DNA from 3 places in the Mesorhizobium sp. M8A.F.Ca.ET.181.01.1.1 genome. Region 2 is predicted to be linked to each of the others. Evidence: predicted binding sites of a transcription regulator. Region 2 holds the regulator's gene; each other region holds the start of a gene.
What was found. The regulator PhoB, encoded in region 2, activates phosphate uptake and scavenging genes when phosphate is short. The targets are predictions, from matches to a motif close to TGTCATNNANCTGTCAT.

Region 1 (10,261 bases), on a different contig from region 2:
CGCCGCTGTCAATGCGGCTTCGGAAAGGACGCGCGATGTCGCAGATGCAGAATGTCGAACGGCAGCTTCGCGAGATGATCCTGGCTCTCGAGGTCGGGCCGGGAGAGCGGCTGACCGAACGCTGGATCGAAGGCCGTTTCGGCGCCTCGCGCACGCCGGTCAGGGCGGCACTTCTGCGGCTGGAGACCGAGGGCCTGGTCGGCAGGGACGGGCGCGGCTGGACGGTCTCGCCCATCAACCTGGCCGAGCTCGAGCAGATCGCGGTCTATCGCGAGGCGGTCGAGGTCGCCGCGCTGCGGCTGACGTGCGGGCAAGCCGACAAGAGCGCGATCGATGTCATCGAGGCGATGCTCGATTCCTGCGACGAAAATACCCCGCGCGAGGAATGGCATCGTGTCGGCATGGATTTTCACATCGAGCTGGCGCGGCTCTCCGGCAACGAATTCCTGTTCCGGGCGGTTCGTGACGCCATGACGCGGCTGTCGCGCGCCCGCTGGCTGGAAGTGCGTGACGAAACGGCCCTTGGCCGTGCCTGGCTCGAACATCGCGCCATCCTTGCCGCGACACGCCTTGGCCAGGCCGATGAAGCCACGCGGCTGCTGTCGGCCCACATCGTCGGCAGCCGTAACCGGTTGGTGACGTCGCTTGCCAACGACCGACGTGGCCTTCGCGCCAGGGGATTTGCCGTCGTCGCCGCCTAGTGCGGTCGATGCAGGGCAGCATTCGCCGGAAAACAGGCCGCATCTGACGCGAAGCGCACTTTCGGCCTCGCTTCAAGCAAGCCGATGGCGTAAGAGCGGCAATGGAAAACAATCGGTTTGAAACACCCGTGACCGTCAAGTCCGTCACGGCGGGAAGCACTCAGCTCTTGCGTTCGGCAAGGGAAGCTTCCGATTACCTGCTCAACAGCTGGCCCGGCAAGCGCAGCGCCAAGCATCGTGCGGCGCTGCAGGCCTGCCACGACGCACTCGCCGGCGACAAGCCGGCGATGAATGCCCGACGCGCTTTCATCGCCGCGGCGCGGGAGGTGGATGTTTTCATCAGTGACAAGGCGCCAGCCTGACATAGGCTGATACCGACAATTCGGATTGAGGCACGGCCCGCATTCGCGGGCCGCATGCCGTTACTCCTCGGTTTCGGTCTCGGTCTCGGTCTCGGTCTCGGGCTTCGAACGTTCGCGGGCGGCAACCTTGGCCGCCAGCTTTTCAGCCTTCTTGGCCGCTTTCTGGCGGTCACGCTCCTTGCGTTCCTGATCGTAGTTGGGTGCTCGCGCCATATCGGCTCCTTTTATCACTGCCTTGCGGCCCTGAACCTGCCTAGGAGCATTAGCCGTCAAACACAACAGCTGAAGCGACAATGCTGGATGCTTGCTGGAAGAGATGCGGGGGCTTGCCAGATGGGCGCCACAATGATGTAGGAAATGCGGGGCGCCAATGAATTGAGAGCTGCCTGTTTGTTTTGATCAAGTGACCGATGGCCACAATTTCGCGGACCGCCGCAAGAGTTTTCTATTATGCGAGAAACGTCGTGCGCGATGTCGCTCCGCAAACGCTGTTTCGCGCAAGGCTGGCCGGCCGGCTCGAAAGGGCGAGGCTTTCCGGTGAGGCGGCACGCCGCAGGCTGAATTACTACAACAAGCTGCAGGATTGTTTCGCGCCAAGCGCCAATGCCAAGCGCATCAGCAAGCTGCCGTTCACGCCGACCATGTACTATTACGACCTGAAGGAATTCGCCCGCTATTTCGATCCGGATTTGTTCATCGACCTCGAATTCGGCGACGTCAGGAACGTGCCTAGGGTGCCCGCTATCGTCAAGGATCGGCCAATCTGCGATGACGACCGGAACGCCGTCATCATGAAGCTCGACAAGTTTCGTCACTTCCAGATGCCGGCTGACGCTATTGCGTTCGCCGACAAGCTGCCGACCGTGGTCTGGCGCGGCGATCTCAACAACCCGATCAGGACAAGATTCCTCAAGGCAGTGCGCGACCTGCCGTTCTGCGATGCCGGCTCGCACAAGCCGAACGCGCCGGCCGAATACGCCAAGCCTTTTCTCAGCATCAGCCAGCACCAGCGCTACCGCTACATCGTCTCGCTCGAAGGCAATGATGTAGCGACCAACCTCAAATGGATCATGAACTCGAAGTCACTTTGCCTGATGCCACCGCCGACTTATGAGACATGGTTCGCGGAGCGGCAGCTCGAAGCCAATGTGCACTATGTGCCGCTCGAGGCGGATTTCTCGAACCTTGCGGACCATGTGGCCTATTTCGAGCGGAATCCGGCCAAGGCGGAGCGCATCATCGCCGCCGCGAATGCCTATTGCCGGACATTCGACGACGAGCGGACCGAACAGGCGATCTCTCTGCTGGTGCTCTACAAATACTTCGTGCTCTCGGGCCAGATCAAACCTGATGCCGAGGTGTGGCGCTACATAACGGGCTAGTTGCCGGGCACCTCGTCTCGGCCGGCTGCCACGTGTTCGGGCAGCGCTGGATTGCGTGGCCCAATCATGCGATCATGCCGAGGGAACCGTCCCGGCCGTCATTTGTTTAATCGCGTTTATCTCTGATCAAAAGAACGATGGCCACCATAAAACGAACGACCGCAAAGGTCTTTTACTACGCGCGAAACGTGATCCGCGATATCGCACCCCAGGCGATCTTCCGACGACGGTTGGCGGGCCGCCTGGAACAGGCCAGGCTCTCGGATGAGGCCGTGCGCCGACGGCTGAATCACTACAACAAGCTGCAGGACGCTTTTACGCCAAGCGCGGATGCCGTGCGTATCGACCAGCTGCCTTTTGAACCGAGCATGTACTATTACGACTTGAAGGAATTTGCCCGCTATTTCGATCCGTCACTGCTCATCGACCTGAAGTTCGGCGACGTAAAAGGCGTGCCCGAGCTGCCGACGCTCGTCAAGGACCGGCCGATCCGCGCCGACAACGGCAACGCCGTCGTCATGAAGTTCAATAAGTTCCGCCATTTTCACATGCCCACCGACGCCGTCGTCTTCACCGACAAACGCCCGGCTGTGGTCTGGCGCGGCGACCTCAACAATCCGATCCGGACACGGTTCCTGGATGTCGCGCGCGACTTGCCGTTCTGCGACGTCGGTTCGCACAAGCGCAATGCACCGGCTGCGTACAGCAAGCCCTTCCTCAGCATCAGCCAGCACCTGCGCTATCGCTACATCGTCTCGTTGGAGGGCAATGACGTGGCGACCAACCTCAAATGGATCATGAACTCCAACTCGCTCTGTCTGATGCCGCCGCCGACCTACGAGACATGGTTTGGCGAGAGCCAGCTCGAGGCTGGAGTCCACTATGCGCCGCTCGACCCGGACTTCTCCAATCTCCGTGAAAAGGTAGATTATTTCGAACGGCATCCGGCCGCGGCGGAGCGCATCATCGCCACGGCCAATGCCTACTGCCGCAAATTTTCCAATGAACGGGACGAGCAGGCGATCTCCCTGCTCGTCCTCTACAAATATTTCGTGCTCGGCGGCCAGATCGAACCCGATCCCGAACTCTGGCGGTTCATCGAGAGCTAGCCCTCGCTCTCGACCTGACGCTGATCAGATATCGCTGCGGTCGAGAACCAGATCGGCGGGGCCGAAGCGATCCTTCGCTGTCAGTTGCTGATGCCAGTAGGGGTAGAGCAGGGGCGGCCGGCTTACGGCGTCGAGACGCTGGCGTTCCTCGGTGCCTAGCACCAGGGCGGCGGCCGCGAGATTGTCCTTCAGCTGGACGTCATTGCGGGCGCCGATCACCAGCGAGGAGACGGCAGGGCGGCCGAGCAGCCAGGCGAGCGCCACCTGTGCCGCCGAAACACCACGATCCCTGCCGATCTCGACCAGCACATCGACGATCCGCCACAGCCGGTCCTCGTCGCGGATCGGCGGCTCGGACCAGCCGGCGAGCTGGCGGGCGGTCGGGCTGTCGCGGCGGTATTTACCCGACAGCAGGCCGCCGGCGAGCGGGCTCCAGACCAGCACGCCCAGCCCCTGGTCGACCGAGATCGGCAGCAGTTCGTACTCGGCCTCGCGCGCTTCCAGCGTATAGTGGATCTGCTGGGTGACGAAGCGTTGCTGGTGGCGGCTGTCGCTGATGGAAAGCGCCTTCATCACCTGCCAGCCCGAATAGTTGGAGCAGCCGATGTAGCGCACCTTGCCCTGGCTGACCAAAGTGTCGAGCGCGGCAACGGTTTCCTCGAGCGGGGTGAGGCCGTCCCACTGGTGGACGAAATAGATGTCGATGACATCGGTCTTCAATCGCTTCAGGCTTCTCTCGCATTCACGGATCAGATGATGGCGCGACAGGCCCTCGTCGTTCGGGCCCTTGCCGATCCGCATCCGGGCCTTGGACGCGATCAGCACGTCGTTCTTGCGCTTGCCGCCGAGCGCTTCGCCTATGATCTCTTCCGACAGGCCGTTCGAATAGACATTCGCGGTGTCGATGAGGTTGATGCCGGCGTCGATGCACATGTCGATCATCCGCTTTGCTTCGGCGAGATCGCTGTTGCCGACCGCGGCGAAAGGCCCGGCGCCGCCGAAGGTCATTGTGCCAAGCGTCAGTGTCGAAACCTTCAGGCCGGAACGGCCAAGGGTGCGGTATTCCATGTCAGATCCTCACGATTTTGTTGAAGAGGCGTGCCGCCAAGGGGCAGGCCTGGAACGCGACCGGGGATTTGTAGGACAATTCGGTCGGCTTGTCGCCATGCGATGACGCCGATCGATCATGCGTCGCGAAATTTGCACCGGCGGCAAATCGCGCCCGGGCTGCAATAAAACCGTCACCGCCGGCCTATATTGAAGTCGGCTCAGGTGTTTCCATTCCCGGCCGCTGGCAGCAATTTGGGGACGCCCCAGGGAACCGACAGGCTTGCAAGCGGAGCAGTTGATATGACCGAGCTAAGACAGAATTCCCCTGCCAAGGACTGGCTTGAAGCTGAACTCGCCGACACGCTCGACGAAGATTATGAACTCGAATTGTCGGAACCGGCGCTGTCGATGGAGATCGCCAAGATCTACAAGAACTCGCATCCGCCTTCGATCGATCGCATGCAGTATTTTCGCGACTTGATCACCCTGCAGTCCGAATTGATCAAGCTGCAATCCTGGGTCGCCTATCACAAGAAGAAACTGGTGGTGATTTTCGAGGGCCGCGATTCCGCCGGCAAGGGTGGCGTCATCAAGCGCATAACCCAGCGGCTCAATCCGCGTATCTGTCGCGTCGTGGCGCTTCCGGCGCCGACCGAACGCGAGAAGTCGCAATGGTATTTCCAGCGCTATGTCCCGCATTTGCCCGCAGGCGGCGAGATCGTGCTGTTCGACCGCTCCTGGTATAACCGCTCCGGCGTCGAGCGGGTGATGGGCTTCGCCAGCCCCGATCAGGTCGAGGAGTTTTTCCACGACGTGCCGGAGTTCGAGCGCATGCTGGTGCGCTCCGGCGTCACGGTGGTCAAATACTGGTTCTCGATCACCGATGAGGAACAGCAGATGCGCTTCCTGATGCGCATCCACGATCCGATGAAGCAGTGGAAACTGTCGCCGATGGACCTACAGTCGCGGGTGCGCTGGGAGCAGTACACCAAGGCCAAGGAAGAAACCTTCGCCCGCACCAACATTCCCGAAGCGCCCTGGTACATAGTCGAGGGCAACGACAAGAAGCGGGCACGCCTGAACTGCATCGACCATCTGCTCAAGCAGCTGCCATATGAAGAGGTGCCGCACGAGGAGATCACGCTGCCGGAGCGCGTTTTCAACCCGGAATACGAACGCCAGGTCCTGCCGCGCGAGCTTTACGTGCCGGAGAAATATTGAGTGACCCTTCCTTCTCCCCGTCACTATACGGGAGGTGCCGGCAGGCGGATGAGGGGCGGCGCCGAGCTTAAGCCCGATTGATAACCACGTGCGTGGCCAGCGCCGTCGCCACCTGCTCGGTGCACGCGTAGCCAAGCTTGGGCATGTCGAGGCCGGCAAAAAGGTTCTCGCCCCGGCCAAGCAGCACCGGCGAAATCGCCAGGTGCATCTCGTCGATCAGCCTCTCCTGGAGATATTGGCGGATCATATCGACGCCGCCGCCGACCCGCACGTCCTTGCCGCCAGCCGCCGATCTCGCCTGCTCGAGCGCCGAATGGATGCCGTCGGTGACGAAATGGAAATTCGTGCCCCCTTCCATGGTGATAGACGCCCGCTTGTGGTGCGTCAGCACGAAAACCGGCACATGGTAGGGCGGGTTGTCGCCCCACCAGCCCTTCCACTTGTCGTCAGGCCATTCTCCGCGGATCGGCCCGAACATGTTGCGGCCCAGGATCCAGGCGCCGACATTCTCGAAGCTGCGCGCCGCGAACGCCTCGTTGGTATCGGTGGTGCCGCCATCTTGTCCGAGCACCATCTTGCGGAAGGTGCGGGTGTCGACAAACCACTTGTGCAAGGATCCTCCGCCGATGCCGAGCGGATTTTGCAGATCCTGATCAGGACCGGCGCCATAGCCGTCGAGCGAGAGGGTAAACGCGTTGACACGAAGTTTTGACATGAAGACCTCCTCGATAACCAGTTGTAATTTGCAAGTGGTTTTCTTTTAGCAAACTGATTGCGAATTGCAAGCGGTATTTTCGGATCGAAAGTATGTATCCGGACCTTTGCCGCCTGGCGATGTCGGGACTGTTTTTAGCGATCGGCCCGGACGGCCAGTGACGGCCGCCCAGGCCGCCGCGATATCAGCTCATTCGCCCGTCAGTTCCATGAAGCGGATGTGGTTGCTGAACGGGTCGATGACCTCCACCGTCAGCCGGCCGTCTTCATGCTCCAGGCCGGGATTCATGTAGCGGTACTCCTTGCCGGCAAGCTCTTTGTGGAAGTCGCGGATGCCTGTCATATAAACGACCATGTTGCCGCCAGGCGTCGCGTCGCCCGCATGTTCGGACAGGTGCAGTGCAAGGTTGCCACGCGAGACTTGGGTATAGAGAGGGGAACTTTCCCCATAGCGGTGCTCCCAGTCCACGGTGAAGCCGAGGAAGCCTAGGTAGAATTCGTGCGCCTTGGCGACGTCGAAGATGCGAACGATCGGCGCGGTTCGCTCGAAGACGATCTTGTCTTGGCCGGCAGGCGGCGCTTCGATCTTCGCCGACAGAATATTCCAGCTCGCCAGTCCAAACTGGCGCGCGACGATCTCCAGGGCGTCACTGTGGCTGATCGTCAGGTCGCGGGCGGCAAGCGCCTCCCGCATGGCTTTCGCCATGGTCTTGGCATCGCGATAGGCAAGCATGTCCGTTTCCTCGGGTCACGGCGAAGCCTTCGTCAGTGCCCGCATTGCCGACGCCTTCGCCCGACGGTGAAACGGGTCAGGGAGCATCCTCTGGAGGCGTTCGCCATACCTCTTTGTCCGAGGTGCGGGCTGCCGGCCGCCTCCGGCCGTGCGACTATCATAGCTGCAGCTGCCGGTTTTTGTCAGCGGGAATTCGAAGGAACCGCCGACCGATCGAAAGAGTGGTGACACCTACTGAAAGGCATTGCCCGGGAAGTCGGGGCTAGCCCTTCAGCATCACAGCCACTTCGGGCGCGAAATAGGTCAGGATGCCATCGCAGCCGGCACGCTTGAAGGCGAGCAGCGATTCCAGCATCGCCTTCTCGCCATCGATCCAGCCATTTGCACCCGCCGCCTTGATCATCGAATATTCGCCCGACACCTGGTAGGCGAAGGTCGGCATCTGGAATTCGTCCTTCAGCCGGCGGATGATGTCGAGATAGGGCAGGCCGGGCTTGACCATCAGCATGTCGGCGCCCTCGGCGATGTCCTGTTCGGCCTCGCGCACCGCCTCGTCCGAATTCGCGTGGTCGATATAGTAGGTCTTCTTGTCGCCCTTGAGCAGGCCGGCGGTGCCGACCGCCTCGCGATAGGGGCCGTAGAAGGCCGAGGCGAATTTGGTGGCGTAGGACATGATCGCCACGTCCTGAAAACCGTTGGCGTCGAGCGCGTCGCGGATGGCGCCGATACGGCCGTCCATCATGTCCGAAGGCGCGATGATGTCGGCACCGGCCGCCGCCTGGATGACGGCAGCCGCCGCGACCTGTTCCACGGTTTCGTCATTGACGATGATGCCGTCGCGCAGGATGCCGTCATGGCCATGGCTGGTGAACGGGTCGAGCGCGGCATCGGTGATGATGCCGATCTCGGGCACCGCGTCCTTTATCGCGCGGGTGGCGCGGTTGATGATGTTTTCCGGGTCGAGGATGTGCGAGCCTGTCTGGTCGCGCAGGCCGAGATCGACATTTGGGAAAGTGGCTAGTGCCGGAATGCCGAGCTTGGCAGCGCGTTCGGCTTCCTTGACGGCAAGGTCGACCGAAAGGCGGAAAACGCCGGGCATGGCGGCGATCGGTTCGCGGACATTTCTGCCCTCGACGACGAAGATCGGCCAGATCAGGTCGTCGACCGAAAGCCGGTTCTCCTGCACGAGCCTGCGCGACCAGTCGGCCTTGCGCATGCGGCGCAGGCGGCGGCTGCCGGTGACGTCGTCGACGCTGCGCGCGCCGGCAGGTTTTGCTGGGGTGAATTTGTTCATGGCCAAAACTCCGGATCGGCGGCTTTTACCACGAGCCCCTGGTGCTGACCAATGCGACACGTTTGTGCCAGGGGTCAAAGCTGCCACAGCGCTGTCCCACCACGCCTATTGGGTCAGGGCTGCCCGTTACCCGAAAGGATCTGCGCCGCGCCTCCGATGGCGACACGGAACGCCTCGTCGAAGCTGACCCCTCGCACCTGCCAACGATAGGTCTTGCCGTGATCGGCCAGCCGCCAATCGGCGATCCAGCCGAATTCCTTGTCGCTCCATACGATGCTGCCGGCGAGCGCTCTGGCGCCACCGGCCTGTTTGGCCAGCCGATCGAGCCTTGCCATGTCGGCCGCGCGCAACGCTTCTTCGCTCAGGTCCCCAAGCTGCGCGGCCTTCGGAAAGACGACATGCATCAGTGTTGGACCGGTGGCATTGACGAAGGATTCGCGCATCGTCTCGCCACGCTTTTCCTCGGCCGTCAGTGCGAAATGCCGAGCGCCCTGTTCGGTCGTGAGAAAGACGGTGAGCGTCGGCCGCTCGCCAAGCCAGGGTTTGCTGCCGAGCGACGCCAGCACCTTGTCGATCACATCAGGCTTGTAGAGGCAGGTGAGGTCATGCGGCCGGTCATGCGTGCCTTGCTCGTCATGGATCGGAATGCCTTCCAGCCGGTCGCGGTACCGGAACGAGTCGACAAAGCTGCCGGCCTTGTCGCGCAGCGCGTCCATTTCGCGTCTGGCAAGCAGCCGCTGATCGCCCGAAACACGGACGAGGACCTTGTCGAGGCAAGTCCTGAAGCCGAGCTGACGGTTTTCTTCACCCTGGCCGGTGACGATGGTCTGCGATTGGTAAAGATCGTCGACCGTCGCGGCGACGGCGTCGCGAGACATGACGCAGATAACCATCAGGCCGATCGTTGCGAGACGGGAAAGTCCGGCCATGTCTTGCCGTCCGGTTGAAGGTGGCCATCTTCTAGCACTGGGCGCCAGCTTCGGCCAAGACGGAACGCGTTGCACCGAATGGCGCGGCCGGCATTGCGAGGAGCAGCCATGACCGTCGTGTGGTTCATCTATGCCGCCTGGATACTGCTCATTGTCTACCTGACTGTCCAAGCGATCGGAGTGAAACGGGATACGGAGCCGCATTTGCTGCAGAGCTTCGGCCTGATGTTGGCCATGATCGCGGCTTTCCTGCTTCCGAGTCTGCCATTCTTCGCCTTCGTCAACTTCGCGCCCGTGAACGGGATGGTCAGCAGCGTCGGCATGCTGATGACGGTTGCCGGCATGCTTTTCCTGGTCTGGGCGCGGCAAAGCCTCGGGCGTAACTGGAGCCAGACCGTTTCAGCCAAGCAGGGACATGAGCTGGTGACGTCAGGCCCGTACCGCTACGTGCGCCATCCCATGTATACGGGCGGCCTGCTCGCGGGCATCGGCTCCGCGGTCGCGCTCGGTGGCCCGTTCGTCTTTCTGCTCATTCTGCTGGGGGCGATCTTTGTGTGGCGGGTCGGCGCCGAGGACCGGCTTATGGCGCGGCAATTTCCCGATGAGTTCCCCACCTATGTCGAGCGGACCAAGGCGCTGATCCCGTTCGTATGGTAGCGCGCTTGCCGCAATTCGACCTGACTGACCTGCCTCTCTTCGCGCCCGGCAATTGACGTTCCCCTGGTCGCCGCTTAGCACTTCAGTCCCGCAGGCGCGGGGACAAGGA
Region 2 (10,261 bases):
GACACGAAACTGTCATGCGACTGTTATAATCGAAGGCTATTGGCCTCAGCGGGCGCCGGAGGAAATGGCGCCGAGAGACCATCTTCCGAACAGGAGCAGGCCACATGAGACATTTCATCCGCTCGGCGGCCGTTGCGATTGCAATGGCTGCGGCGTCCACCCTCACCCTTTCCGCAGCAATGGCAGCTGACCTTTCCGGCGCCGGCTCGACCTTCATCTATCCGGTGTTCGCCAAATGGGCCGACACCTACAAGAAGGACACCGGCATCGGCCTCAACTATCAGTCGATCGGCTCGGGCGGCGGCATCAAGCAGGTCATCGCCAAGACCGTGACCTTCGGCGCCACCGACAAGCCGATGTCCGACGCCGATCTGGAAAAGAACGGCCTCGTGCAGTTCCCGATGGTGATGGGCGGCATCGTGCCGATCGTCAACCTCACGGGCATCAAGCCGGGCGAACTCGTCCTCGACGGCAAGACGCTGGCCCAGATCTATCTCGGCGCCATCACCACCTGGGATGACGCCGCGATCAAGGCGCTGAACCCCTCGCTCACCCTGCCGTCGACCGCGATCGCCGTCGTGCATCGTTCGGACGGCTCGGGCACCACCTTCAACTTCACCGACTACCTCGTGAAGCTCTCGCCCGACTGGAAGGACAAGGTTGGTTCGGACACGGCTGTCGAATGGCCGACCGGCGTCGGCGCCAAGGGCAGCGAAGGCGTTGCCAACACCGTCAAGCAGACCGACGGCGGCATCGGCTACGTCGAATATGCCTATGCCAAGCAGAACAAGCTGTCCTACTCCAAGATGCTGAATGCAGCCGGCAAGGTCGTCGAGCCGTCGCTCGAGTCCTTCGGCGCCGCCGCTTCGAATGCCGACTTCAAGACTGCCAAGAACTTCAACGTCATCATCACCAACGAGCCCGGCGACGCCACCTGGCCGATCGCCGCCTCGACCTGGGTGCTGATCCACAAGGCTCCGGACGATGCCGCCGCCACCGGCGAAGCGCTGAAGTTCTTTGCCTGGGCCTATAAGGACGGCAAGGAAACCGCCAAGGCGCTCGACTACGTGTCGATCCCCGACAGCGTCGTCGACCTGATCAAGGCTTCGTGGAAGGCCGACATCCAGGCCGGCGGCAAGCCGGTCTACGCTGGCGAGTAACATCACCCGAAGGAGCGCCGCTTTGCGCGGCGCTCCTTTTTCTCAACACAAAGAGTCGAGCTTGACATGAGTGCTGTCCAGGAAGCCTTGCCAGCCATCAAGGGCTCGCGCGATGCGATCGTCAGACGTTTCGCGCTGACGGACACGATCTTCCATGCGGCGACCCGTGCCGCCGCGATCCTGGTTCTGGTCCTGCTTGGCGGCGTCGCCATCTCGTTGTTTGCCGGTTCCTGGCAAGCGCTCTCGACCTTCGGCTTCTCCTTTCTGACCACGGAAAGCTGGAACCCGGTGACCGAGAAATTCGGTGCGCTGGCGCCCATCTACGGCACCATCATCACATCCGCCATCGCCATCCTGATTGCCGTGCCGCTCGGCATTGGCATCGCGATCTTTCTCACCGAACTTTGCCCGCGCGCATTGCGGCGCCCGATTGGCATGGCGGTCGAACTGCTCGCCGGCATCCCCTCGATCATCTACGGCATCTGGGGCCTGTTCGTGCTGGCACCGTTCCTGCAGACGACGGTGCAACCCTTTATCATCTGGCTGTTCCATGGTGTTCCCGGGCTCAACAATCTGTTTGCCGGCCCGCCCTATGGTATCGGCCTGCTCACCTCGGCGATGATCCTCGCCATCATGATCCTGCCTTTCATCACCTCGATCACCAAGGACGTGTTCGACACGGTGCCGTCGGTGCTGAAAGAGTCGGCCTACGGCATCGGTTGCACGACCTGGGAAGTGACGCGGCGCGTGGTCATTCCCTATACCCGGATCGGTATCATGGGCGGCGTCATGCTCGCCCTTGGCCGTGCGCTCGGCGAAACGATGGCCGTCACTTTCGTCATCGGCAACGCGCACCGCATCTCGACTTCGCTGTTCGCGCCCGCCACGACGATCTCGGCGACCATCGCCAACGAATTCACCGAAGCCGTTGGCGATCTCTACACCTCCTCGCTGGTGGCGCTCGGCCTGATCCTGTTCGTCATCACCTTCCTCATCCTTGCCATCGCACGCTACATGCTGATGCGCATCGACGCCCGTACGGGAGCCTGACCGATGTCCACAGCCGCATCGCTTCACCAAAGCCGCAAGCGCAGGAATGGCGTGATGATGACGCTGTGCGTCGTCGCCGCCGGCATTGGCCTCGCCTGGCTGGCGCTTATCCTCGGCGCGCTGCTCTACAAGGGCCTGTCCGGCGTCTCGCTGGCCGTGTTCACCGAAATGACGCCTCCGCCCGGCGACGCCGGCGGCCTGCTCAATGCCATCTACGGCAGCGTGGTGATGACGATCATCGCCGTGATCGTCGGCACGCCGATCGGCGTGCTCGCCGGTACCTACATGGCCGAATACGGCCGCTTCTCCAAGCTCACCACCATCGTGCGCTTCATCAACGATATCCTGTTGTCGGCGCCATCGATCATCATCGGCCTGTTCGTCTACGAGCTGATGGTGCGGCCGATGGGACATTTCTCCGCCATTGCCGGCGCCGTTGCGCTGGCCATCCTGGTCATTCCGGTCGTGGTGCGCACCACCGAGGACATGCTCAACCTGGTGCCGAACGCGCTGCGTGAAGCCGGCACCGCGATCGGCGCGCCGCGCTGGGTGGTCATCAAATCTGTCGCTTACCGCGCCGCGCTCTCCGGCATCGTCACCGGCATATTGCTCGCCATCGCCCGCATCTCCGGCGAGACGGCGCCGCTGCTCTTCACCGCGCTCAACAACCAGTTCTGGTCGAGCAATCTCAACGCGCCGATGGCCAGCCTGCCTGTCACCATCTTCCAGTTCGCTCTCAGCCCCTATGAGGAATGGCAGCAACTGGCATGGACCGGCGCACTCATAATCACCCTGACGGTTCTCGGCCTGAGCATTTTCGCCCGCAGCCTTACCGGACGCAGAGAGGACAGATGAAACCGATGTTGTCCACCGAGTTGAACACGCCCGAAGTGGCCGTGGATAAGGCCAAGATCGAGGTCAAGAACCTCAACTTCTACTACGGCCAGTCGAAGGCGTTGAAGGATATCAGCCTGTCGCTGCCCGAGCGCAGCGTCACCGCCTTCATCGGCCCGTCGGGCTGCGGGAAGTCGACGCTGCTGCGCGTCTTCAACCGCATCTACGAGCTCTACCCGAAGCAGAGCGCCGACGGCCAGGTGCTGCTCGACGGCCAGAACATCCTCGACCGCTCGCAGGATCTCAATCTCCTGCGCACCAAGATCGGCATGGTGTTCCAGAAGCCGACGCCGTTCCCGATGTCGATCTACGAGAACATCGCTTTCGGCGTCCGTCTCTACGAGAAGATCAGCAAGTCCGAGATGGACGGCCGTGTCGAACAGGCGCTGAAGCGCGCGGCATTGTGGACCGAGGTCAAGGACAAGCTCAACGCTAGCGGCCTCAGCCTGTCGGGCGGCCAGCAGCAGCGTCTTTGCATCGCCCGCACCGTGGCGGTGAAGCCGGAAGTCATCCTGCTCGACGAACCAGCCTCGGCGCTCGACCCGCTGTCGACCGCCAAGATCGAGGAACTGATCGACGAGCTGCAGGCCGACTACACGATCGTCATCGTCACCCACAACATGCAGCAGGCGGCGCGCGTGTCGCGCCAGACGGCGTTCATGTATCTGGGCGAACTGGTCGAATTCGACAAGACCGAGAAGATCTTCACGTCGCCTCGTGAGAAGCGCACGCAGGACTACATCACCGGCCGCTTCGGCTGATATCACGCATACGAGGACGAGGATCATGGCCGAACACACAGTCGCAGCCTTCGATGAGGATCTCGGACAGATCAGCAGGCTGATCAGCGACATGGGCGATCTCGCCGGCACGATGGTCGGCGGCGCCACCAAGGCTCTGCTGAATTCCGACAACGCGCTGGCACAGCGCGTCGTCTCCGACGACGCCATCATGGATGCGCGCCAGCGCGAACTCGACGACCGCGCCATCACCCTGATCGCCAAGCGCCAGCCGATGGCCGACGATCTGCGTCATGTCGTCGGCTCGATCCGCATGGCGGGCGACCTCGAGCGCATCGGCGACCTTGCCAAGAACATCGCCAAGCGTGTCGGTTCCGTCGGCCTCACCGCGACGCCGCGCGACCTGTCGCACTCGATCGACTCCATGGCGCAGCTGGTGCTGATCCAGGTGCAGGGCGTGGTCGAGGAATATGCGGCCGGCGATGCCGCCGCCCTCGCCAAGCTCAGGAATGACGACGAACGCATCGACGTCAAATACACCTCGGTGTTCCGCGAACTGCTGACCTACATGATGGAGGATCCGCGCAACATCACGGCTTGCACGCATCTCTTGTTCTGCGCCAAGAATCTCGAGCGCATCGGCGACCATGTGACCAACATCGCCGAGAATGCGTATTATGTGCTGACCGGAACGCAACTGCCCGCCAATCGTCCGAAGCAGGACGAGACGGCGATGTCGGCGCCGGCGGCTTGACGATAGGATGATCTGCCAATGATCGCGCCACGCATCATGGTGGTGGAGGACGAGGAGCCGCTCGGCGTGCTCCTCCGCTACAATCTGGAATCGGAAGGCTACCAGGTCGAGGTGGTGACGCGCGGCGACGAAGCCGAGATCCGCCTCCAGGAGAATGTGCCCGACCTCCTGGTGCTCGACTGGATGGTGCCGGCTGTTTCCGGCATCGAACTCTGTCGGCGCCTGCGAATGCGGCCCGAGACCGAGAGGTTGCCGATCATCATGCTCACGGCGCGCGGTGAGGAGAGCGACCGCGTGCGTGGCCTTTCGACCGGCGCCGACGACTATCTGGTCAAGCCGTTCTCGACGCCGGAATTCATGGCCCGGGTCAAGGCGCTGCTGCGTCGCGCCAAGCCGGAAGTGCTGTCCAGCGTGCTCAAGGTCGGCGACATCGTGCTCGACCGTGAATCGCACCGGGTCTATCGCAAGAAGAGCGAAATCCGGCTCGGACCGACCGAGTTCCGGCTGCTCGAATTCATGATGCGCCATCCCGGCCGGGTGTTCTCGCGCAGCCAGTTGCTCGACAATGTCTGGGGCGAGACGATCTATATCGACGAGCGCACGGTGGACGTACATGTCGGCCGGCTGCGCAAAGCGGTCAACAATGGCCGCATGCCCGACGTCATCCGCACCATCCGCGGCGCGGGCTACGCGATCAGGGAAGACTAGGTCGAGGGCGGCTACGCCCCTGACTTCGTCATCCAGGAGCGAAGCGACGCGGCGCAGACCCGAGGATCCATGCCGGGACCTCGACGCGTCGCCGCAGTGCAGAATTCTGCGCCGTTGCACTCTACGATCGAGGTCACGGCATGGATCCCAGGGTCTCCGCGACGCCGCTTCGCGGCTGCTCCGCCCAGGGATGACGACCTTGAGGGCGCTCGGCCAACCTCCAGCATTGGTGGTGATTCACCGGAGCGTTCGCTCAGGCCACGCTCTTCCCAGCACTGCCTCTCGCCTGCACGCCCGGCGCGAAAATCTCCTGGTCGACGAAGGTCAAGGCGCGCATGGCGCAGCCTTCGCGAATGAGCGGCAGTTCGTTCGGCTCGGTGTCGAAGGAAATCGATTCCGAATGCTGGCCGCCGGCGGTCTGGGCGATGGCCTCGCGCAAGGCCGGCTCGATCAGATCGAAGGCGGCGGCACTGACACCGACCATGGCGACCGGCGCCGGGTCGATCAGCGCGAACAGGCTGCCCAGCCCATAGCCCAGCGCCTCGCCCGCCTTGCGATAGGCTTCGCGCTCCGGTCCGTCTTTCTCCCTTGCCGTCGCGGCGAGTGTCCGCATCTGCGCGTCGCTGACATCGGCGACCGGTTCGGCGTCCTCGCCAAGCTGCCTGGCATTACGCCAGATGGCATAGTTGCCGGCATAGGCCTCGACGCAGCCGCGCCGCCCGCAACGGCAGAGCGCGCCGCCCGGGCGATGGATCATGTGGCCGAATTCGCCGCCCGATGAATGGGTGCCGGTGAACAGTTCGCCCTTGAGCACCAGGCCCATGCCGATGCCGTGCGAGAGCAGGATGGCGATGAAGTCGTCGCGGTAGCGTTGAGGGTCGCGCCAGCGCAACGCCACCGCCATCATGTTGCAGTCGTTCTCCATGGTGGCGGGGATGCCGAATTCGGCTTCGAGTATGTCGGCGAAGGCAATGTCCGTCTGCGGCGTGATCGGCGACCACAGCATGGCACGCGCCTTGGTGTCGGTGATGCCCTGGATCGCCAGCGCGATGCGGGCAACACTGCGGATATCGAGATCGGGGTCCTCGATGCGGCGGCGCACTATTGCCGTGCATTCGCCGATCAGCGCCTCGCGCGACATGGTCAGCGTGTCCAGCCGGCGCTGCTCCTCGGCGACCACCTGGCCGGCATAATCGATGACGGCGACGGATAGGAAATTCAGCGACAGCACCACGGTCATCACAGCCGCGGCCTCGGGGTTGAGGCCGAGGCCAACCTGCGGCCGGCCGCGTTTGAGCGAGCCGGCCTCGTTCGGCTTGCCTTCGGTCAGGATACCTTCGCCGATCAGGTCGGCGGATATCGCCGATATGGTCGAGTGGCTGAGGCCAGTGGTGGCGGCGATCTCGGTGCGCGAGGGCTGACCATCCCGGCGCACGGCTGCAATCACCATTGCGCGGTTGCGCCGGCGCAGATCGTCGTGGCGGATTCCCACCGACATGCTTTCCCTCCCGGTTGCCGCGGTTCTTGATCCCCCTCGAATACCTCCGGCAACAGGGTCAAACACTGGCAGAAGCGGCCGGTGCTGTCATTTATTTATTGCGAGGCTCGAAAAAAAATTTCTGGCACCTCAAAATCCATCAGAATCGATGTTGACAGTGTTCTGGCGATGGACCAGTGTTTTTTCGAGGCTCGAAAAAATAGAGCCTTTGTGCCGGCCTTCGGGCCAGTTTGGTCGCGCCATACGCGGCGCAGGGAGGATATCATGAAGAGATTCACAGCCGCCATCCTGGCGGGTGTCGCCATGTCGCTGACACTGGTGTCGGTCGCGCAGGCGAAGGACAAGGTCATCGGCGTTTCCTGGTCCAACTTCCAGGAAGAGCGCTGGAAGACCGACGAGGCCGCCATGAAGAAGGCGATCGAGGCCGCGGGCGACAAGTACATTTCCGCCGATGCGCAGTCCAATCCCGGCAAGCAGCTGACCGATGTCGAGAGCCTGATTTCGCAGGGCGCCAATTCGCTGATCATCCTGGCGCAGGATGCCTCGGCCATCGGTCCGGCGGTGCAGAAAGCGCTCGACGAGGGCATTCCGGTCGTCGGCTATGACCGCCTGATCGAAAACAAGGACGTCTTCTACCTGACCTTCGACAACAAGGAAGTCGGCCGCATGCAGGCCCGCGAAGTGTTCAAGGTGAAGCCTGAAGGCAACTACGTCTTCATCAAGGGCTCGGGTGCCGACCCGAATGCCGACTTCCTGTTCTCGGGCTCGATGGAAGTGCTGAAGGAAGCCATCGACTCGGGCAAGATCAAGAATGTCGGCGAGGCCTATACGGACGGCTGGCTGCCCGCCAACGCCCAGAAGAACATGGAGCAGTTCCTCACCGCCAATGACAACAAGGTCGACGCGGTGGTCGCGGCCAATGACGGCACCGCCGGCGGCGTCGTCGCGGCGCTGACGGCGCAGGGGCTCGCCGGCACCGTGCCGGTCTCTGGCCAGGACGGCGACCACGCCGCGCTCAACCGCATCGCGCTCGGCACCCAGACCGTGTCGGTGTGGAAGGACGCGCGTGAACTCGGCAAGAACGCCGCCGAGATCGCCTCGCAGCTCGCCGACGGCAAGAAGATGACCGACATCGCCGGCGTGAAGGACTTCACGACGCCTGGCGGCAACACCGTCAAGTCGCTGTTCCTGACCCCGGTCGCCATCACCAAGGATAATCTCAACCTCGTCATCGACGCCGGCTGGATCAAGAAGGACGAAGTCTGCGCAGGCGTCGCCGCCGGCAGCGTTGCGGCCTGCAACTGAGTTTGACCGCTTGAAGAAATGAAGGCGCCGCGGCCCAAAGCCGCGGCGTTTTCTCAAAAAGATTTGTGTTTCCGCATCACGCGGATAGCTTCTAGGCTGGCTTCGGCATCCGCGTAGACGGCCAGCCGGTTGGAGGAAATCATGACCGATACGACGTCCAACCCGCAGGCCGATACCGCGCGCGCCTCGGAACTCGGCGCGGTCGCCCGGTTCCTGAAGGCGACCGAGATCGACACCCGCATGCTCGGCATGATCGGCGCCCTGCTGCTGATCTGGGTCGCGCTGCATGTGATTTCGAGCCTGCGTCTCGGCGTCAATCCGCTCGATTTCGACAGCCGCACGTTTCTCACGCCGCGCAATCTGTGGAACCTGTCGGTGCAGACGTCCGCGGTCGCCATCATGGCTTGTGGCATGGTGCTGGTCATCGTCATGCGCAACATCGACCTGTCCGTCGGTTCCGCCGAGGGCCTGATCGGCATGGTCATGGGTTTTGCGCAGGTACATTTCCTGGTTCGGTTCGTGGGGCTTGAACTCGGCAACCCATGGATCTGGGTCCTGGCTCTGGTCATCGGCCTGGCGCTCGGCCTTTTGATCGGCGCCTTCCAGGGCTTCGTCATTGCCTATCTCGAAGTGCCGGCCTTCATCGTCACGCTGGGCGGCCTGCTGGTCTGGCGCGGCGCCGCCTGGTGGGTCACGTCAGGCCAGACGGTGGCACCGCTCGACGCCACCTTCCAGCTGATGGGCGGCGGCCCGGCCGGATCGATCGGCGCCACCTGGAGCTGGGTCGTGGGCATCGTCGCCTGCCTGGCCGTCGTGTTCGCGCTGTTCAACGGGCGCGTGCAGCGCAAGCGCTTCCGCTTCCCGCTACGGCCGGTCTGGGCCGAGACGCTGCTCGGCGCCGTCACCTGCGCCGTCATCATGGGCGCGGTCTGGCTGGCCAACTCCTATCCATGGCCGATCGGCATCGTGAACCGCTACGCGGCCGCCAACAACATCACCGTACCCGAGGGCGGCCTGTTCATCGCCCACGGCATCGCGATACCGGTGCTGATGGCGGTCGCCGTCGGCCTGGTCATGACCTTCATCACCAACCGCACCCGTTTCGGCCGTTATGTCTTTGCCATCGGCGGCAATCCGGAAGCGGCCAATCTCGCCGGCATCAACACGCGCTGGATCACCATGAAGGTGTTCATGATCATGGGCGTGCTGGCCACGATCGCAGCCGCCATTTCGTCGGCCCGGCAGAACTCCTCCACCAATGTGCTTGGCACATTGGACGAGCTGCTCGTCATTGCCGCGGCCGTCATCGGCGGCACGTCGCTTGCCGGCGGCTCGGGAACGATCATCGGCGCCATGCTCGGCGCATTGCTGATGCAGTCGCTGCAGTCGGGCATGGTGCTGCTCGGCGTCGACTCGCCGCTGCAGAGCATCGTCGTCGGCGCCGTGCTGGTCATCGCGGTGTGGCTCGATACCGTCTATCGCAAGCGGGTTTAGGGATACGATCATGGCTGACAAAACCGCTCCCGCAACTGCCCCCGCAACCGCCCCCATGGGCACGCCGCTGGTCGACATGCGCAACATCTCGATCGCCTTCGGCGGCATCCGTGCCGTCGACGACGCGTCGATCGACCTTTTCCCGGGCGAGGTCGTAGCGCTGCTCGGCCACAACGGCGCCGGCAAGTCGACGCTGATCAAGATCCTGTCCGGTGCCTACAAGCGCGATGCCGGCCAGATCTTCGTCAATGGCGAGGAGGCAGCGATCTCCAACCCGCGCGACGCCAAGAAATACGGCATCGAGACGATCTACCAGACGCTGGCCCTGGCCGACAATGTCGATGCCGCCGCCAATCTGTTCCTCGGCCGCGAGCTGATGACCGCCTGGGGCACGCTCGACGACGTCGCCATGGAGGCCGAGGCGCGCAAGGTGATGGGGCGGCTCAATCCCCGCTTCCAGCGCTTCAAGGAGCCGGTGATCAAACTGTCAGGCGGACAGCGGCAGTCGGTGGCGATCGCACGCGCCATCCTGTTCAACGCCCGCATCCTGATCATGGACGAGCCGACGGCGGCACTCGGCCCCCAGGAAACGGCACAGGTCGGCGAACTGGTCAGGCAGCTCAAGTCCGACGGCATCGGCATTTTCCTGATCAGCCAC
Region 3 (10,261 bases), on a different contig from region 2:
CAGGCCATGCGCATCGTCATTCCGCCGCTGACCAGCCAGTATCTCAACCTGACCAAGAACTCCTCGCTGGCGATCGCCATCGGTTATCCCGACCTGACGGCGACAGCCGGCACGGTTCTGAACCAGACCGGACAAGCGGTCGAAGGCGTGCTGATCATGATGATCGCCTATCTCATACTCAGCCTGGTGACCTCGGCCGTGATGAACGTGGTCAACGCCAGAATGGCGCTGGTGGAGAGGTAGAGCCATGCAGGAACACGACATGTCCTGGGTGCGGACCGAAATGGCGCTGGCGCAGCCCGCGCCGGCGAGCGTCAGCGGTCCCGTCGCCTGGGTGCGCAGGAACCTGATCGGTTCGGTCGGCGACACCATCCTCACCATCCTCGGCATCGTCATCGTCGCCTGGGTACTGCCGCAGGTCATCAACTGGGCGTTCATCAACGCACAGTGGACCGGGCCGGACCGCACGGTCTGCGCGACCGTCGCGCAAGGCGGTATTCAGCCCGACGGCTGGAGCGGCGCCTGCTGGGCTTTCGTCAACGCCAAGTTCGGCCAGTTCATGTTCGGCACCTATCCGGTCGAGGAGCGCTGGCGGCCGATCCTGGTCGCCATCCTGTTCGTGGCACTGCTGGTGCCGATGCTGATGCCACGTGTGCCGCGCAAGGGGTTGAACGCGATCCTGCTGTTCCTGGTGCTGCCGATCGTTTCCTTCTTCCTTCTGGTCGGCGGCATATTCGGCCTGCCGCATGTCGAAACCTCACGCTGGGGCGGGCTGCTGATCACGCTGAGCCTGTCCTTCGTCGGCATCGCCGTGTCGCTGCCGCTGGGCACCGTGCTGGCGCTCGGCCGGCGCTCGAAGATGCCGATCGTCAAGATGCTGTGCGTCATCTTCATCGAAGCCGTGCGCGGCATACCGCTGATCACGGTGCTGTTCTTCGTCAGCGTCATGCTGCCGCTGTTCCTGCCGGCCGGCGTCACCTTCGACAAATATCTGAGGGCGCTGATCGGTGTGTCGCTGTTTGCCGCCGCCTACATGGCCGAAGTCGTGCGCGGCGGCCTGCAGGCGATCCCCAAGGGCCAGTATGAAGGCGCCGATTCGCTCGGCCTCGGCTACTGGCAGAAGATGGGTTTGATCGTGTTGCCGCAAGCGCTGAAGCTGGTCATTCCCGGCATCGTCAACACCTTCATCGGCATGTTCAAGGACACCAGCCTGGTCCTCATCATCTCGATGTTCGACCTGCTCGGCATCGTCAAGCAGAACTTCTCCGATGCCAACTGGGCAACGGCGCAGACCGCGAAATCCGGTCTTGTGTTCGCGGCCTTCGTCTTCTGGCTGTTCTGCTTCGGCATGTCGCGCTATTCAATGTACACGGAACGCCGACTCGACACCGGCTACAAACGCTAAACAAAAGAACAAGGGGACCCAGCCATGGCCACCGAAAACGCCGTCAGCGCGGAAGAGATCAAGGTCAACGCCGCCAAGATGCAGATTTCCACCACCGATGTCGCCATCGACATCGTCGCCATGCACAAATGGTACGGCGAGTTCCATGTGCTGAAGGACATCAACCTGAAAGTGATGCGCGGCGAGCGCATCGTCATCTGCGGCCCGTCCGGCTCGGGCAAATCGACCATGATCCGCTGCATCAACCGGCTGGAGGAGCACCAGAAGGGCAAGATCATCGTCGACGGCAAGGAACTCACCAACGATCTCAAGAAGATCGACGAGGTGCGCCGCGAGGTCGGCATGGTGTTCCAGCACTTCAACCTGTTCCCGCATCTGACCATCCTGGAGAACTGCACACTGGCGCCGATCTGGGTGCGCAAGACGCCGAAGAAGCAGGCCGAGGAAATCGCCATGCATTTCCTCAAGCGTGTCAAGATTCCCGAGCAGGCCAACAAATATCCGGGCCAGCTTTCCGGCGGCCAGCAGCAGCGCGTGGCGATCGCACGCTCGCTGTGCATGAACCCGCGCATCATGCTGTTCGACGAGCCGACCTCGGCGCTCGACCCTGAAATGATCAAGGAAGTGCTGGAGACCATGGTGGGGCTGGCCGAAGAGGGCATGACCATGCTGTGCGTCACCCACGAGATGGGTTTTGCGCGGAAAGTCGCCAACCGGGTGATCTTCATGGACCAGGGCCAGATCGTCGAGCAGAACACGCCGGCCGAGTTCTTCGACCATCCGCGCCACGAACGCACGAAACTGTTCCTGTCGCAGATTCTGCACTGAGCGCTTCACTGGAATCAGGGAAGCCCGGCCGTGCCATGGCCGGGCTTTTTGCGTCTGGCCGATCGGATAATGATCTTCTCCATTGAGCCGCGACGAATCGCGAAGCCGCACCGATGAAAAAACTCCTGCGTTTGCTGGTCATGCTGGTTGCCGCAGTGGTGCTCGCTGTGTCGCTCGGCACGCTGGTGCCGCGGCCGCTCTGGCCCACGGCTGCCGCAGGCGAGGGCACGCGGCGCATATTGGTGCTGAAGAACCCAATCCACACCGACATCGCCATTCCGGTGGATGACGGGGTGCGCCGGCGCTTCCGTTTTCTTGCCGATGCCGGCCTGCCTTCGGACGCCCCCGAAGTGCGCTACCTCGTCTTCGGCTGGGGCGGGCGCGCCTTCTACCTGGAAACGCCGACATGGTCGCAAGTGAAGGCGCTGCCGGTATTCAAGGCGCTGACACTCGATGCTTCGGTGATGCATGTCGACGTCGCCGGCGATATCTCCGAGCCGCGCCCCGATGTCGCCGGCTTCGACGTGGGCGAGGACCGTTTTGCCGCGTTGCTCGACTTTGTCGAAGCGAGTTTTCAGCAGGGACCGAGCGGCCCGATCGTCATCGACAATGCCGCCTATTCCAATTTCGACCGTTTTTATGAGGCCAATGGCCGTTTCAACGCGCTGATCGGCTGCAACACCTGGGCTGCGGCCGCACTGCGCACTGCCGGCCTGCGCACCGGCTGGTGGAACCCGCTGCCGGCATCGCTTGGGTTGTCGATGCGGCTGTATAATTAGCTTTGCCGCAGCTCCTTTCAGCGACGGATGACCTGCTGCTGTTCCCAGCCGTAAAGCCAATCCAAATCCGCCGCGAGCTTCTCTCCTGGCCGCGTCGCCAGGACCAGATTGCGCGCCAATGCCACCGGTCCCCGGGCGTGCCAGGCGAGGCGGTTGAGCGCGCCGCGTTTCAGTACCTTTTCGATGCGCGGTCGTCGCAGCTTCTCCCAGATGGTGAGGCTTTGCGTCAGGTCGCCGGGGAAGTCGGCGACCAGGCTGGCGAGCATCGCGGCGTCCTCGATCGCCATCGCGGCACCTTGTGCCGCGAACGGCGTCATTGCGTGCGCGGCGTCGCCGATCAGCGCGATGCCGGCTGGCATTGTCCAAGGCTGTCTCTGTTCGACGGTATGCAGCGGCCAGGCCAGCCACGGGCCGGCTATTTCCACCAGCTTCACGAGTCCTGGCGCGGTGCCGCGCATGGCGGCGGCGAGTATGCCGGGATCGGCATGGCCGGACCAGCCCTCGGTAATGCGCTCGCCTTTGGTGAAGGCGACGAGGTTGAATGCGTCGCCCTTACTGACGGGATAGACGACCATGTGGAAACCCGTATGCAGGAAAGTCGTGACGCAATCGGCTGCACCGATCGCGGCGAAGGCCCGCCCGGCGCTGCTGTCTGCCGCGACGGTGGTGCGCCAGGCCAACTCTCCCGAAAAACGGCTTCTTGGCGATGCCATCCTTTGTGCATCGACAAGCTCGCGCACCGACGACCAGACGCCATCGGCGCCGACCAGCAAGGAGCCTTGTTCCTCCGCCGTATTGCCACCGATCTCGACGGTCGCCGTGACACCATGGCTGCCAGTCGCAATTCTTTGGACGCGCGCCCCGACGGTGAGATGGATATCAGGTATCTCGGCAACCCGTGCCATCAACGCGCTCTGCACATCGGCCCGGTGGGCGACGAGATAGGGCGCGCCCCAGCGGCTCTCGCCGGCTTCCCCTAGCGGCACGCGCGCCAGTTGGCGCAACGTCCTTGCGTCCTTCAATACCACGGCCTCCGGCCTTACCACCGCCGACAGCAGTCGGTCGAGCACGCCGAGTTGACGAAGGATGCGTGTCGCATTGGGAGAGAGCTGGATGCCCGCGCCGACCGCTTCAAGGCGCTGCGCCTGCTCGAACACCTGCACGGGATAACCGCGTTCGGCGAAGGCAACCGCCGCGGTCAGTCCGGCAATGCCAGCTCCGGCGATGACGACTTGCCGGGAGCGCGTGTCGTCCATCCGGTTTGCCGCGAAAGGCTTCAGGCGGCCTGGTCGATGTAGAGGCAGCCCGTGGGCAGGGTTTCCGTCGCCTTCAGCTTCGGCGAATAGCGGTAGAGGGTCGAGCAGTAGGGGCAGACTTTCTCATTGTCGTCGCCCATGTCGAGAAACACATGCGGATGATCGAAAGGCGGGTTGGCGCCCGTGCACATGAATTCCTTGACCCCGATGTCGATTGCCGGATGGCCCGCATCGTTCTGGAAATGGGGAATGGAACCGCCTGCCATCGTCGTCTCCTTAACGCAGTCTCTCTGCATCTGGATCATATCAAGCCTCTTTGCAAGTTCGATGAAATCAAACTGTCGCAAAAGCCTGTCAGAGAACTGTCGCAAAAGCCTGCCACAGGATAAGTTAAGCCGGTTAACCGGCCAGGGCGGGCGAAAGAGCGGGAATCATGAACGAATTGAAGCCGGTACAGAGCGAATTCAACAACGTCACGGCAGCGAGCCCGGAAGGCAATCCGGACCGTTTCGTCAACCGCGAGTTCTCCTGGCTGCAGTTCAATCGCCGCGTTCTCGAAGAATCGCTGAACACCCATCACCCGCTGCTGGAGCGCGTCCGCTTCCTGTCGATCTCGGCCGCCAATCTCGACGAGTTCTTCATGGTGCGCGTCGCCGGCCTTGCCGGCCAGGTGCGCGAGGGCATCGTGCTGAAGAGCCCGGACGGACGCACCCCCGAACAGCAGCTCGAACAATTGCTGCGTGAAGTCGAGCGGCTGCAGGAAGACCAGCAGAAGAGCCTTTCGGCACTCACGGTTCTGCTCAACAAGGAAGGCATCGAGAGCATCACCCGCGATGCGCTGACCAAGGACGAAAAGGTCTGGCTGGAAGAGCATTTCCAGGACCAGGTGTTTCCGGTGCTCACCCCGCTGTCGATCGACCCGGCGCATCCGTTCCCGTTCATTCCCAATCTCGGCTTCTCCATGGCGCTGCAGCTTCGCCACCGCAAGAATGGCGAGGAGATGAGCGCATTGCTGCGCCTGCCGGTGGCGCTGAAGCGCTTTATCCGCCTTCCGGACCGCAAGAACCATGTCCGCTTCATTCCGCTGGAGGAGGCGGTCGGCCTTTACATCGGCAAGCTGTTCCCCGGCTACGAGGTCAAGGGCTCCGGCACGTTCCGCATCATCCGCGACAGCGATATCGAGGTCGAAGAGGAGTCGGAAGACCTTGTGCGGCTGTTCGAAACGGCGCTGAAGCGTCGCCGCCGCGGTTCGGTTATCCGCATCGAGTTCGACATGCTGATGCCGGGGGAATTGCGCGATTTCGTCGCCGGCGAGCTTGGCGTCTCGTCGAGCCGCATCAGCGTGCTCACCGGGCCGCTGGCGCTCAGCCAGATCTCCGAGATCGTCTCCGTTCCCCGCGACGACCTGAAGTTCACGCCCTACAATCCACGCTTTCCCGAACGTATCCGCGAGCATGGCGGCGACTGTTTTGCCGCCATCCGCGAGAAGGACATCGTCGTTCATCACCCCTACGAGTCGTTCGACGTGGTGGTGCAGTTCCTGCGCCAGGCAATGGCCGACCCCGAAGTTGTGGCGATCAAGCAGACGCTCTATCGCACCTCCAACGACAGCCCGATCGTGCGTGCGCTGGTCGACGCGGCCGAGGCTGGCAAGTCGGTGACGGCGCTGGTCGAGCTCAAGGCGCGTTTCGACGAGGAAGCCAACATCCGCTGGGCGCGCGATCTCGAACGTGCCGGCGTGCAGGTCGTGTTCGGGTTCCTCGAACTCAAGACCCATGCCAAGATGTCGCTGGTGGTACGGCGCGAGGACGGCAAGCTGCGCAACTACGTCCATCTCGGCACCGGCAATTACCATCCGGTGACGGCACGCATCTACACCGACCTGTCCTTCTTCACCACCGATCCGACGATTGCCCGCGACGTCGCCCAATTGTTCAATTTCATCACCGGCTATGCCGAGCCGACCGCCGAAATGCGGCTGGCGATCTCGCCCTTCACGCTGAGGAACCGCATCCTCCAGCACATTTCAGCCGAGATCACCCATGCGTTGGAGGGGCGGCCGGCGCGCATCTGGATGAAGATGAACGCGCTCGTCGACCCCATCATCATCGATGCGCTCTACGATGCCAGCCGCGCCGGTGTGGAAATCGACCTCGTCGTGCGCGGCATATGCTGTCTGCGGCCGCAGGTGCCGGGCCTGTCGGAGAACATCAGGGTCAAGTCGATCGTCGGCCGGTTCCTCGAGCACAGCCGTATCTATTGCTTCGGCAACGGCCATGGCCTTCCCTCGGACGAGGCGATTGTCTACATCTCCTCGGCCGACCTGATGCCGCGCAATCTCGACCGCCGCGTCGAGACCATGGTGCCGATCACCAATCCAACTGTGCATGAACAGATTCTGGGCCAGATCATGCTGGGCAACATCATGGACAATCAGCAAAGTTTCGACGTATTGGCTGATGGAACCTCCCGGCGCGTGGTGCTGGAGGAGGGCGAGGAACCGTTCAACGCGCAGGAATATTTCATGACCAATCCGAGCCTGTCGGGACGGGGTGACGCGCTGAAATCGCATGCGCCCAAGCGAATCGCGCAGTTCAAGCGCCGCAAGAAGAACGCCACCACCTGATGCTGTTCAATTCCCAGGGCCGGCTGCAGGACCGCCGACCGCTGTCCATCATCGACATCGGATCCAATTCGATCCGTCTTGTCGTCTATGAGGGGCTGGCGCGTTCGCCGACCGTGCTGTTCAACGAAAAGATGCTGGCCGGCCTCGGCCGCGGCATCGTCTCGACAGGGAAGCTCGACCCCGAAGGGGTGGCGCGTTCGATGGAGGAGTTTCGCCGTTTCCGCGCGCTCTCCGACCAGGCCGGTGCCGAACACATGTACGTGCTGGCAACCGCCGCGGCCCGTGAGGCGATCAACGGTCCCGATTTCATCCATCGCGCCGAGGAGGTGCTCAAGACCGAGATCCGCGTGCTCTCCGGCCGCCAGGAAGCGCATTATTCCGCGCTCGGCGTCATCTCAGGTTTTCATCCGGCCAACGGTATTGCCGGCGACCTTGGCGGCGGCAGCCTGGAACTGATCGACATCGATGGCGAGGCGATCGGCGACGGCATCACGCTGCCGCTCGGCGGCCTGCGCCTGCAGGACATGGCGAAGAACTCGCTCGTCCAGGCGCAGAAGATCGCACGCCAGGAACTGGCCCGGGCCAAGCTCTTGAAGGGCGGGCAGGGCAGGACTTTCTACGCCGTCGGCGGCACCTGGCGAAACCTCGCCAGGCTGCACATGGAGATGAACAACTACCCGCTCGGCGTCATGCACCACTACGAGATATCGGCCGACAGTGCCCAAACCTTCCTCAAGCAGGTGGCCAGGGGCGAGGTCGAAAAGGTGAGGGGTATCGAGGGCGTCTCCAAGAACCGCCGCTCGCTGCTGCCATACGGCGCGCTCGTGCTGCAGGAAATCATGACGGCGATGCAACCGTCCAGGATCGTCGTTTCGGCGCAGGGCGTGCGCGAAGGCTTTCTCTATTCACTGCTCGAGGCGGCCGAGCAGAAGGCCGATCCTCTGATCTCGGCCGCCGAGGAGCTTGCGCTTTTGCGCTCGCGTTCGGTCCACCACGCGCATGATCTGGTCGAATGGACCGGCAAGGCCTTCAAGGCTTTCGGCATCGACGAGACGGAAGACGAAGCGCGCTACCGCCATGCCGCCTGCCTGCTTGCCGATATCGGCTGGCGCGCTCATCCGGAATATCGCGGCAAGCAGTCGCTCAACATCATCGCGCATGCGTCCTTCATCGGCGTCGATCATCCCGGCCGCGCCTACCTGGCGCTGACCAACGCCTACCGTCATGACGGCGTCTTCAATGAATTGGTGGCGCCCGAAATCAAGGCGCTGGCGCCGCCCCGCCTGTTGGAGCGTGCCCGCGTGCTGGCGGCGATGATGCGCGTCGTCTATCTGCTGACGGCCGCGATGCCCGGCATCATGCCGAGGCTGAAATGGGAAAGCCGCGCCAACGGCGTGCTGGCGCTGGTGCTGCCGGCTTCGCTTTCCGATCTCTACGGCGAGCGGCCGGCCGGCCGGCTGGCGCAACTGGCGCGCGTCACCAATCGTCGTCTGGTGCTGGCGGTCGAGGGCGGCCAGAGCGTGTCGGTCAAATAGTCAAGTCGCGTCGGCGCCTATGCCGAAGCCTCGCCCGTCGGCCGACCATGCGCCGGCGCCAGCCATGGCAAGCGCCAGGAAACCGCCCGATATCGCGATATCCTTCATCAGCATCTGCTGGTGCAGGAAAGCGAGCGCCGCATCACCGGCGCCTTGGCCATGGTGGCCGATATAGCCGGCCGCAATGCAGAAGGCGGCCAGCAGCAGCGCGACGATCCGCGTCTGGAACCCAACGAGGATCAGCAGTCCCGCGATCAGCTCGAAAAGCCCGGTGCCCCAGGCGGCGAGCGCCGGCAGCGGCAGGCCAAGACCGGAGAAATAGCTGGTGGTCCCGGCAATATTGGCGAGCGCCTGGAAGCCGGACGGCACGAACAGCACGGCAAACAGCAGCCGCGAAACCATAAGCAATGCATTGCGACCCATGGCACCCTCCCTTGCCGGCACGGTCACCGGCGACCATTGCAGTCTACGCCTGTGATCACACAACGAAAAAGCGGCGCGGAAAATTCCGCGCCGCTTGTTTCGGGTCCTTGGGAGGGGAAGGCGTCAGCCGCGCTTGGCGTCGATTGAATAGGCGCCGGCACCCGAGGAGGCCAGCAGCAGGAAGCCGCCGGTGATGGCGAGGTTCTTGAGGAACTGGATCATCTGCATCTGGTCGGCCCAGCCGGTGTGGGCGACCAGCCCGGTTGCGATCGTGAAGATCGCGAGCACCCAGGCGGCGATTCTGGTCTGGAAACCGACGAGGACGGCAAGGCCGCCAAGCAGCTCGATCAGGCCGACGATGACGGCCGTCGCCGTCGGTGCCGGCAGGCCGAGGCCGCCGAAATAGGCGGCGGTGCCGGAAATGGCTGACAGCTTGCCGAATCCGGAAAGCAGGAAAATGACTGCGAGCAGGATACGGCCGAGAAGGATGGTGACAGAACTGTTGGACGCGGTGCCGGCGCCGGCGGCGGAAGTGTTGATGGACATGGTGGCTCTCCGAATGGGTTGAATGACCACTCACATAGACGATGCCGACTGTTCACCAAAGTCGGCTATGCGGCGACACATTGTTCACAGGAAGGATGTTTTCGGGATTGGCGGCCGCGCGCGAAAATCGTGTCGCGGGATTGGGTTGGAGAAGTAAATTGTGCTGCCGCAAAACGGGATCCTCGGTTCCGAAGTTTGCGAGCACTTGCTTCGGAGATTAGCCGAGACGCTCGTGACGTCGTCATCCACGGGCGAAGCAAGGAGCGACGCGACGCGCGCAGACCCGAGGATCCATGCCGCGACCTCAAAACAGTCGCAAGCGGTGGAGGATCTACACCGTTGTGCCCTTCGACTGAAGTAGCGGCATGGATTCCAGGGTCTTCGCGACGGAGCTTCGCTCCTGCTTCGCCCTGGAATGACGACCTCTTGGGCCTGTCCGCAGGGACCTACCCCGGATGGGTCATGTCCTCCGGCCGCACCAGACGGTCATAGTCGGCCTCGCTGACCAGTCCGGTTGCCAGCGCTTCCTCGCGCAGCGTCGTGCCTTTCTTGTGCGCGGTCTTGGCGATCTTGGCCGCGTTGTCGTAGCCGATGGTGGGCGCAAGCGCCGTCACCAGCATCAGCGAACGGTCGAGGGCCGCCTTGATGTTGTCCTCTCGCGCCTCGATGCCGACCACGCAATTGTCGGTGAACGAGACAGAAGCGTCGGCCAGCAGCTGCACCGACTGGAGGAAGTTGTAGGCCATCAGCGGATTGTAGACGTTGAGCTCGAAATGGCCCTGGCTGCCGGCGAAGGTCAGCGCGGCATTGTTACCGAACACCTGCACGCAGACCTGCGTCAGCGCTTCGCACTGGGTCGGGTT

Region 1: a site for PhoB is predicted at 4,783-4,799, ahead of ppk2 (polyphosphate kinase 2). Genes of this name have one in related genera too.
Region 3: a site for PhoB is predicted at 4,621-4,637, ahead of EN824_RS09935 (RNA degradosome polyphosphate kinase). Genes of this name have one in related genera too.

What each region holds. Positions count from the first base shown of each region.
Region 1 covers NZ_SRTV01000002.1:498,783-509,043, forward strand. The annotation lists gene EN824_RS10765 (GntR family transcriptional regulator) at 36-701, shown strand; gene EN824_RS10770 (DUF982 domain-containing protein) at 803-1,063, shown strand; gene EN824_RS10775 (hypothetical protein) at 1,124-1,276, opposite strand; gene EN824_RS10780 (glycosyl transferase family 90) at 1,474-2,445, shown strand; gene EN824_RS10785 (glycosyl transferase family 90) at 2,583-3,554, shown strand; gene EN824_RS10790 (aldo/keto reductase) at 3,579-4,622, opposite strand; gene ppk2 (polyphosphate kinase 2) at 4,905-5,825, shown strand; gene EN824_RS10800 (dihydrofolate reductase family protein) at 5,893-6,540, opposite strand; gene EN824_RS10805 (glyoxalase superfamily protein) at 6,730-7,272, opposite strand; gene hemB (porphobilinogen synthase) at 7,535-8,566, opposite strand; gene EN824_RS10815 (DUF2066 domain-containing protein) at 8,680-9,495, opposite strand; gene EN824_RS10820 (isoprenylcysteine carboxylmethyltransferase family protein) at 9,574-10,152, shown strand.
Region 2 covers NZ_SRTV01000005.1:476,971-487,231, forward strand. The annotation lists gene pstS (phosphate ABC transporter substrate-binding protein PstS) at 105-1,160, shown strand; gene pstC (phosphate ABC transporter permease subunit PstC) at 1,227-2,210, shown strand; gene pstA (phosphate ABC transporter permease PstA) at 2,214-3,065, shown strand; gene pstB (phosphate ABC transporter ATP-binding protein PstB) at 3,062-3,865, shown strand; gene phoU (phosphate signaling complex protein PhoU) at 3,891-4,598, shown strand; gene phoB (phosphate regulon transcriptional regulator PhoB) at 4,617-5,306, shown strand; gene EN824_RS20885 (ROK family protein) at 5,560-6,804, opposite strand; gene xylF (D-xylose ABC transporter substrate-binding protein) at 7,069-8,109, shown strand; gene EN824_RS20895 (sugar ABC transporter permease) at 8,251-9,603, shown strand; partial or broken gene EN824_RS20900 (ATP-binding cassette domain-containing protein) at 9,614-10,261, shown strand, end outside.
Region 3 covers NZ_SRTV01000002.1:323,635-333,895, forward strand. The annotation lists gene EN824_RS09905 (amino acid ABC transporter permease) at 1-243, shown strand, start outside; gene EN824_RS09910 (amino acid ABC transporter permease) at 248-1,405, shown strand; gene EN824_RS09915 (amino acid ABC transporter ATP-binding protein) at 1,430-2,233, shown strand; gene EN824_RS09920 (TIGR02117 family protein) at 2,347-3,012, shown strand; gene EN824_RS09925 (FAD-dependent monooxygenase) at 3,030-4,268, opposite strand; gene EN824_RS09930 (zinc-finger domain-containing protein) at 4,289-4,534, opposite strand; gene EN824_RS09935 (RNA degradosome polyphosphate kinase) at 4,702-6,894, shown strand; gene ppx (exopolyphosphatase) at 6,894-8,429, shown strand; gene EN824_RS09945 (DoxX family protein) at 8,430-8,852, opposite strand; gene EN824_RS09950 (DoxX family protein) at 8,976-9,398, opposite strand; gene fumC (class II fumarate hydratase) at 9,845-10,261, opposite strand, start outside.